DNA from 2 places in the Burkholderia sp. NLJ2 genome. Region 2 is predicted to be linked to the other one. Evidence: predicted binding sites of a transcription regulator. Region 2 holds the regulator's gene; the other holds the start of a gene.
What was found. The regulator FliA, encoded in region 2, starts transcription of late flagellar genes. The targets are predictions, from matches to a motif close to CTAAAGTTTNNNNNNNNNNNGCCGNTA.
Positions count from the first base shown of each region.

Region 1: a site for FliA is predicted at 1,735-1,761, ahead of fliS (flagellar export chaperone FliS). Genes of this name have one in related genera too.

Region 1 covers NZ_CP137808.1:3,501,607-3,504,879, forward strand. The annotation lists gene R9B84_RS16150 (flagellar hook-length control protein FliK) at 1-759, opposite strand, end outside; gene R9B84_RS16155 (flagellar protein FliT) at 897-1,229, opposite strand; gene fliS (flagellar export chaperone FliS) at 1,226-1,660, opposite strand; gene fliE (flagellar hook-basal body complex protein FliE) at 1,947-2,291, opposite strand; gene fliF (flagellar basal-body MS-ring/collar protein FliF) at 2,542-3,273, shown strand, end outside.
Region 2 covers NZ_CP137808.1:283,980-287,252, forward strand. The annotation lists gene flhF (flagellar biosynthesis protein FlhF) at 1-333, shown strand, start outside; gene R9B84_RS01215 (flagellar biosynthesis protein FlhG) at 326-1,144, shown strand; gene R9B84_RS01220 (RNA polymerase sigma factor FliA) at 1,167-1,901, shown strand; S-adenosyl-L-homocysteine riboswitch at 1,987-2,114, shown strand; gene ahcY (adenosylhomocysteinase) at 2,147-3,273, shown strand, end outside.

The DNA.
Region 1 (3,273 bases), 400 kb from region 2:
GTCGGGCGGCAACGACACGCCCTGCCGGGCGGCCGCCGGCAACGTCTGCGCGGGGTCGCGAGCGGGTGCACCGCCTTGGGCCGGCGGGCCCGCTGGCGCGGTCGCCCGCGTGGTCGCCGGCAGCGGCGTGCGCTGCGCGAGCAGTTCGTCGAGCACGTCGGTCGAGTCGTGCTGCACGGCATTCGGGTCGGCCGGCGCGAGCGCGGCCGTCAGGCGCGCCTGCGGCTCGCGCATCAGCGCCGCGAGCGGACGCTGGCCGGCCAGCCACTGCGCCAGATGGGATTCGTAGAAGAGGCCGCTCTCGCTCACGGCCTGCGCGAGCGCTGCGCGCAACGCCGCGACCGGCGGCAGCGCGGTCGTTTCGCGCGCCGCCGCGGCGGACGAAGCCGCAGCGGAAGAAGGCGTGGAAGGCGTCGCCGGATCGGACGCGGCCGGCGCACGCGCCGGCACGGCCGGATCGGTCAGCAGCACGGCGGGATCGGCCAGCAGCGGCGCACGCCCGGCGATCGCGGGCGTCGCGTCGCCGCCCGCGCGCGAGATCGCGTCGAGCACGCGCCCGACGTCGGACAGCGCGGTCTGCGTGGAGGCTTGCGGCGCGGCGGGCTGGCCGCCGGCCGGAGGCGGGGAAGACACACCGACGCCCGGCGTGCCGACCTGCGCGGTCGCGCCGCCGCCGGCGGGTGCCGATACGGTGCCGGTCAGCAAGCTGTCGAGGCGGCTTGCCAGCAGTGCGGCCGCAACGGGGTCGATACCGGTCATGATCGGAGCCTGCTCACCTCAGCGACATCGTTGCGAATCCGGGAGCAGCACGCCGGTGCGGCCCACGGGAACAGCGCGCGTGCCACGTGCGGCAACGGGCATGGGCGCCCCGCGCCCGTCTCCCCGGAAAACGGGCCCTACCCGCGCGCGCGGTAGAGATCGGTCAATACCTTGGTCGAGCGCCGCGCCTCGAACAGCGCGGACAGCCGCGCGACGTCCGGGCTCGCGAGATCGCGGATCGCGGCGTCGTCGGCCAGGATGCGGCGAATCAGGTCGAGCTTGCGGCCGAGATCCGATTCGTCGAGCGCGACGCCCGGATCGGCTTCCTTCAGCCCGTCGACGAGCTGCATGAATTCGGCCTGCAACCCCGGCAACGCGCTCCAGTCGGCGCTGCGCGCGGCGCACAGCATCCGGCCCGACACGGCGGCGAGCGCCTCGTAACGCGCGAAGTATTCGGCCTTGAGATTCATCGTGCTGCTTCCACTGCCTGTTGCGCGGCCATCCGCGCGACTTCCGGGGCGATGCCCGTCCATGCTTCCTCGAGCGTGGCGAGCAGCCCGTCGACCTCGACCAGCATCGCGTCGCTCGCCTGCGCGTTCGCTTCCAGCAGGCGCCGGCCGATATACGCATACAGCGCGTCGAGCCGGCCCGCGATGTCGCCGCCCGCGTCGCGGTTCAGCGACGCCCGCAGGCCGCTCTCGACGATCCGGATCGCCTTGCCGATCGCTTCGCCGCGCGCGGACACGTTGCCCTGCTGCAGGTGCATGCGCGCCAGTGCGATCGCCTGCCGCGCGCCCTGGTACAGCATCGCGATCAGCCGGTGCGGGGACGCGCCCATCACCCCCGTCTCGACGCCGACACGCGCGTAGGCACTGGCTCCAGCGTGTCCTGGGGAAAACATGCGCTTCTCCTTGTGATGCCTTGGCTATACGGGAGCCGCCGCCGTGCATCGCACGACGCGGCCTTCTCCGGAGTTATCGGAAGGGATTTGAAAAGCTTTAGGCGCGCGGGGCCTCCGCCGGGCGCGGGAAACCGGCCCGCCGGCCCCGTCCGGCAAGCCCGGATGGGTGTCGCCGGTTGGCCGGCCCCGGATGCCCGTCGCCGGGTGGCCGTCCCCGGATGGCCGTCGCCGGTGGCCGTCCCCGGATGCCCGTCGCCCGGATGGCCGGCCCCGGTTGGCCGTCCCGTCACACCGACATCTGCATGATGTCGTTGTAAGCGCTCACCAACTTGTTGCGGACCTGAAGCCCGAACTGGAAGCCGATGTTGGCTTTCTGCATGTCGACCATCACGTCGTTCAGCGACACGTTCGGCGCACCGACCTCGAACGCCTGCGCCTGGCCGAGCGCGTGCTGCTGGTCGCCGCTGATCTTGTCGAGCGACGCCTTCATCGCGCTCGCGAACGTGCCGGCCGTCGCCGCGCCCGAGCCGGCAAGCGCCGCCGTCGGGCTCGCGACGCCGCCCGACGCCTGCGCGGCCATCGACTGCATCTGTTGCAACACCGAACCGATTCCGCTGACGTTCGCCGTCATGCTGTCCCCAGACATAAGAGAAGAGACCCGGACGCACCGGGCGTTTCCGCCGGCGCCGCACCACGCGCACCATGCCGGATCGCGAAAAAGGATAGCAGCGCGCCGCGCGGCAAAGCCGAGAAAGTACGGGGGAAACCCCGCTCTTTTCGGTCGATCGGAGTCCGGCCCGGGTCACGATAATCGCATCGTGTCATTGTCCGCCCGCTCGTCCGAGCGAGCTCAGTCGTCCCGCTCCGGAGAAACTCGACGCATGGATTCGCAGGCCAACTCGCTGATCAACCCCGACGCCCGCGCGGGCCTCGCCAGCCCGGCGTCCGGCGCCGCCGCGGCCGCCGCGCTGCCGGGCGCGGGCGTCGCCGGCGCGGACTTCGGGCTCGGCGGCTTCGCGGAACGCATTCCCGGCATCTCGCGGATGAAGGGCAACCCGAAGCTGCCGTTCCTGATCGCCGTCGCGTTCGCGATCGCCGCGATCACCGCGCTCGTGCTGTGGAGCCGGACGCCCGACTACCGCGTGCTGTACAGCAACCTGTCGGACCGCGACGGCGGCGCGATCATTACCGCGCTCCAGCAGGCAAACGTTCCCTACAAGTTCGCCGATGCCGGCGGCGCGATCCTCGTGCCGTCGAACCAGGTGCATGAAACGCGCCTGAAGCTCGCCGCGATGGGGCTGCCGAAGGGCGGCTCGGTCGGCTTCGAGCTGATGGACAACCAGAAATTCGGCATCAGCCAGTTCGCCGAACAGGTCAACTACCAGCGCGCGCTCGAAGGCGAGCTGCAGCGCACCATCGAATCGATCAACGCGGTGCGCAGCGCACGCGTGCATCTCGCGATCCCGAAGCCGTCGGTATTCGTGCGCGACAAGGAAGCGCCGAGCGCGTCGGTGTTCGTCGACCTCTACCCGGGCCGCGTGCTCGACGAGGGCCAGGTCCAGGCGATCACGCGGATGGTGTCGTCCGGCGTGCCCGACATGCCCGCGAAGAAC
Region 2 (3,273 bases):
GACACCCTCAACGAGGTCGTGCAGGCGTACCGCAGCGCGGGCGAGCATCCGGACCTGGCCGGCTGCATCCTCACGAAGCTCGACGAGGCGACCCACCTCGGCGGCGTGCTCGACACGGTGATCCGCTACAAGCTGCCGATCCACTACGTGTCGACCGGCCAGAAGGTGCCGGAGAACCTGTATGTCGCATCGACCAAATTCCTGCTGAAGAGCGCATTTTGTGTGCCGCGCGACGGCTCGCCCTTCGTGCCGCAAGACGAAGACATGCCGACGCTGCTTTCCGCCCTGACCGCACGTTCCACTGCCGAGCTGCACGAGGTGCGATTTGGATAAACAAATCATCGATCAGGCCGAAGGGCTGAGGCGCCTGCTGGCCGGGCGCGCGTCGCGCATCGTCGCGGTGACGGGCGGGCCGGCGGGTGTCGGTTGCACGTCCACCATCGTAAACCTGGCGGCGGCGCTCGCGTCGCTCGGCAAGGATGTGCTCGTCGTCGACGAGCGCGCCGACGTGCATTCGGCCAGCGCGACGCTCGCGGGCGCGTGGCTGCGCGACGGCGAACGCACGCGGGTGACTGCCGGCTTCGGCCTGTGCGCGGCCGCGCGGCTCGCGCGGGCCGGCTACAGCGACGCGCAACTGAGCGACTTCATCGACGGCCCGGCCGACATCGTCCTCGTCGACGCGCAGCTCGGCGCCGACGGCTCGTTCTCGGCGCTCGCGCGCGAAGCGCACGACGTGCTGGTCGTCACGCGGGTGGCCGCGCAGGCGATCACCGAGGCGTACGCGTGCATGAAGCGGCTGCATTTCGCGCATGCGTTCGCGCAGTTCCGCGTGCTGACCAATCACGTCGGCAGCCATGCGGACGCGAAGACGGCCTTCGACAACCTCGCGGGCGTCGCGAGCCGCTACCTGACGGTGTCGATCGCCGACGCGGGCTGCGTGAGTGCCGATCCGCTCGTCGAGCACGCGCGCGAGCTGACGCATGTGGTGGTCGACGCGTTCCCGTCGTCGTCGGCCGCACGCGACTACCGGCAGATTGCCGCCGACCTGCTGTACTGGCCGATGCGCCCGCGTTCGGGCGCGGGCCGCGCCGTCCATGCGGGCGGCAAGCCGTCGTATGAGGCGGGCGCGGCACACGCCGCGTGAGCGCTACCGGAAGGAGAGAGCCATGATGTACAACGCTCAAGGAAAGATGTCCCAGTCCGACGTGCTCGCGCAATATGCGCCGCTCGTGCGTCGCCTCGGGCTGCAGCTCGTCGCGAAGATGCCGGCGAGCGTCGACCTCGACGACCTGATCCAGGCCGGCATGATCGGCCTGATGGACGCGGCCGGCCGCTACAAGGAAGACCAGGGCGCGCAGTTCGAGACCTACGCGACGCAGCGCATCCGCGGCGCGATGCTCGACGAATTGCGCAGCAACGACTGGCTGCCGCGCAGCCTGCGCAAGACGTCGCGCGAGGTCGAGCACGCGGTGCACCAGGTCGAGCAGCATCTCGGCCGCTCGGCGAGCGAGACCGAGATCGCGCAGCACCTGAACATGCCGCTCGACGAATACCAGGGGATGCTGCAGGACCTGCACGGCAGCCAGCTCATCTATTACGAGGATTTCGACCGCGCGGCCGACGACGAGCCGTTCCTCGACCGCTATCGCGTCGATCACGCCGATCCGCTGTCGTCGCTGCTCGACGAGCACCTGCGCGAGGCGCTCGTCGAGGCGATCGAGCGGCTGCCGGAGCGCGAGAAGCTGCTGATGTCGCTGTACTACGAACGGGGTCTGAATCTGCGCGAGATCGGCGCGGTGCTCGAAGTGAGCGAATCGCGCGTGTGCCAGCTGCACAGCCAGGCCGTCGCGCGCCTGCGCGCGCGGCTGCGCGAACAGGCGTGGGTCGGCGCGGAGTCCTGACCCTTTCTCGACGACAACGCGCGCCGACGCCGCGCGCTTCGTCCGCTTGCGCATTTTGCGCGCCGATTTGCTACAATCCCTCCCGTTTTCCGAGGAGCGTTGCGACGGACCATCCTGCGTCCGCCAGGCTCGGAAGGCTTCACCAAGCAGCCGTGCGGCGCGCGTTTCGCGACCGTCGCGCCGGCCCCGCTTCCTGAACGGCGCTCACGTCACCAATCTAGAACTTTTTTAGAAAGGAGGGCGTGATGAACGCCATTATCGATTCGCAAGCTTCCAAGGATTACGTCGTCGCCGACATGGCGCTGGCCGGCTGGGGCCGCAAGGAACTGAACATCGCCGAGACCGAAATGCCGGGCCTCGTGCAAATCCGCGACGAATACAAGGCGCAGCAGCCGCTGAAGGGCGCGCGCATCGCAGGTTCGCTGCACATGACGATCCAGACCGGCGTGCTGATCGAGACGCTGAAGGCGCTCGGCGCGGACGTCCGTTGGGCATCGTGCAACATCTTCTCGACGCAGGACCACGCCGCGGCCGCGATCGTCGAAGCCGGCACGCCGGTGTTCGCATTCAAGGGCGAATCGCTCGACGAATACTGGGAATTCTCGCACCGCATCTTCGAATGGCCGAACGGCGAATTCGCGAACATGATCCTGGACGACGGCGGCGACGCAACGCTGCTGCTGATCCTCGGCGCGAAGGCCGAGAAGGACCGTTCGGTGATCGCGAAGCCGACCAACGAGGAAGAAGTCGCGCTGTACAAGTCGATCGCGAAGCACCTCGACATCGACGCGACCTGGTACTCGACGCGTCTCGCGCACATCAAGGGCGTGACCGAAGAAACCACGACCGGCGTGCACCGCCTGTACCAGATGGAAAAGGACGGCCGCCTGCCGTTCCCGGCGTTCAACGTGAACGATTCGGTCACGAAGTCGAAGTTCGACAACCTGTACGGCTGCCGTGAATCGCTCGTCGACGGCATCAAGCGTGCGACCGACGTGATGATCGCGGGCAAGGTCGCGGTCGTCGCCGGCTACGGCGACGTGGGCAAGGGCTGCGCGCAGTCGCTGCGCGGCCTTGGCGCGACCGTGTGGGTGACCGAAATCGATCCGATCTGCGCGCTGCAGGCGGCGATGGAAGGCTACCGCGTCGTGACGATGGAATACGCGGCCGACAAGGCCGACATCTTCGTGACGGCCACCGGCAACTTCCACGTGATCGGCCACGATCACATGAAGGCGATGCGCCACAACGCAATCGTCTGCAATATCGGCCACTTCGACTCGGAAATCGACGTCGCGTCGACCCGCCAGTACGAGTGGGAAAACATCAAGCCGCAGGTCGACCACATCATCTTCCCGGACGGCAAGCGCGT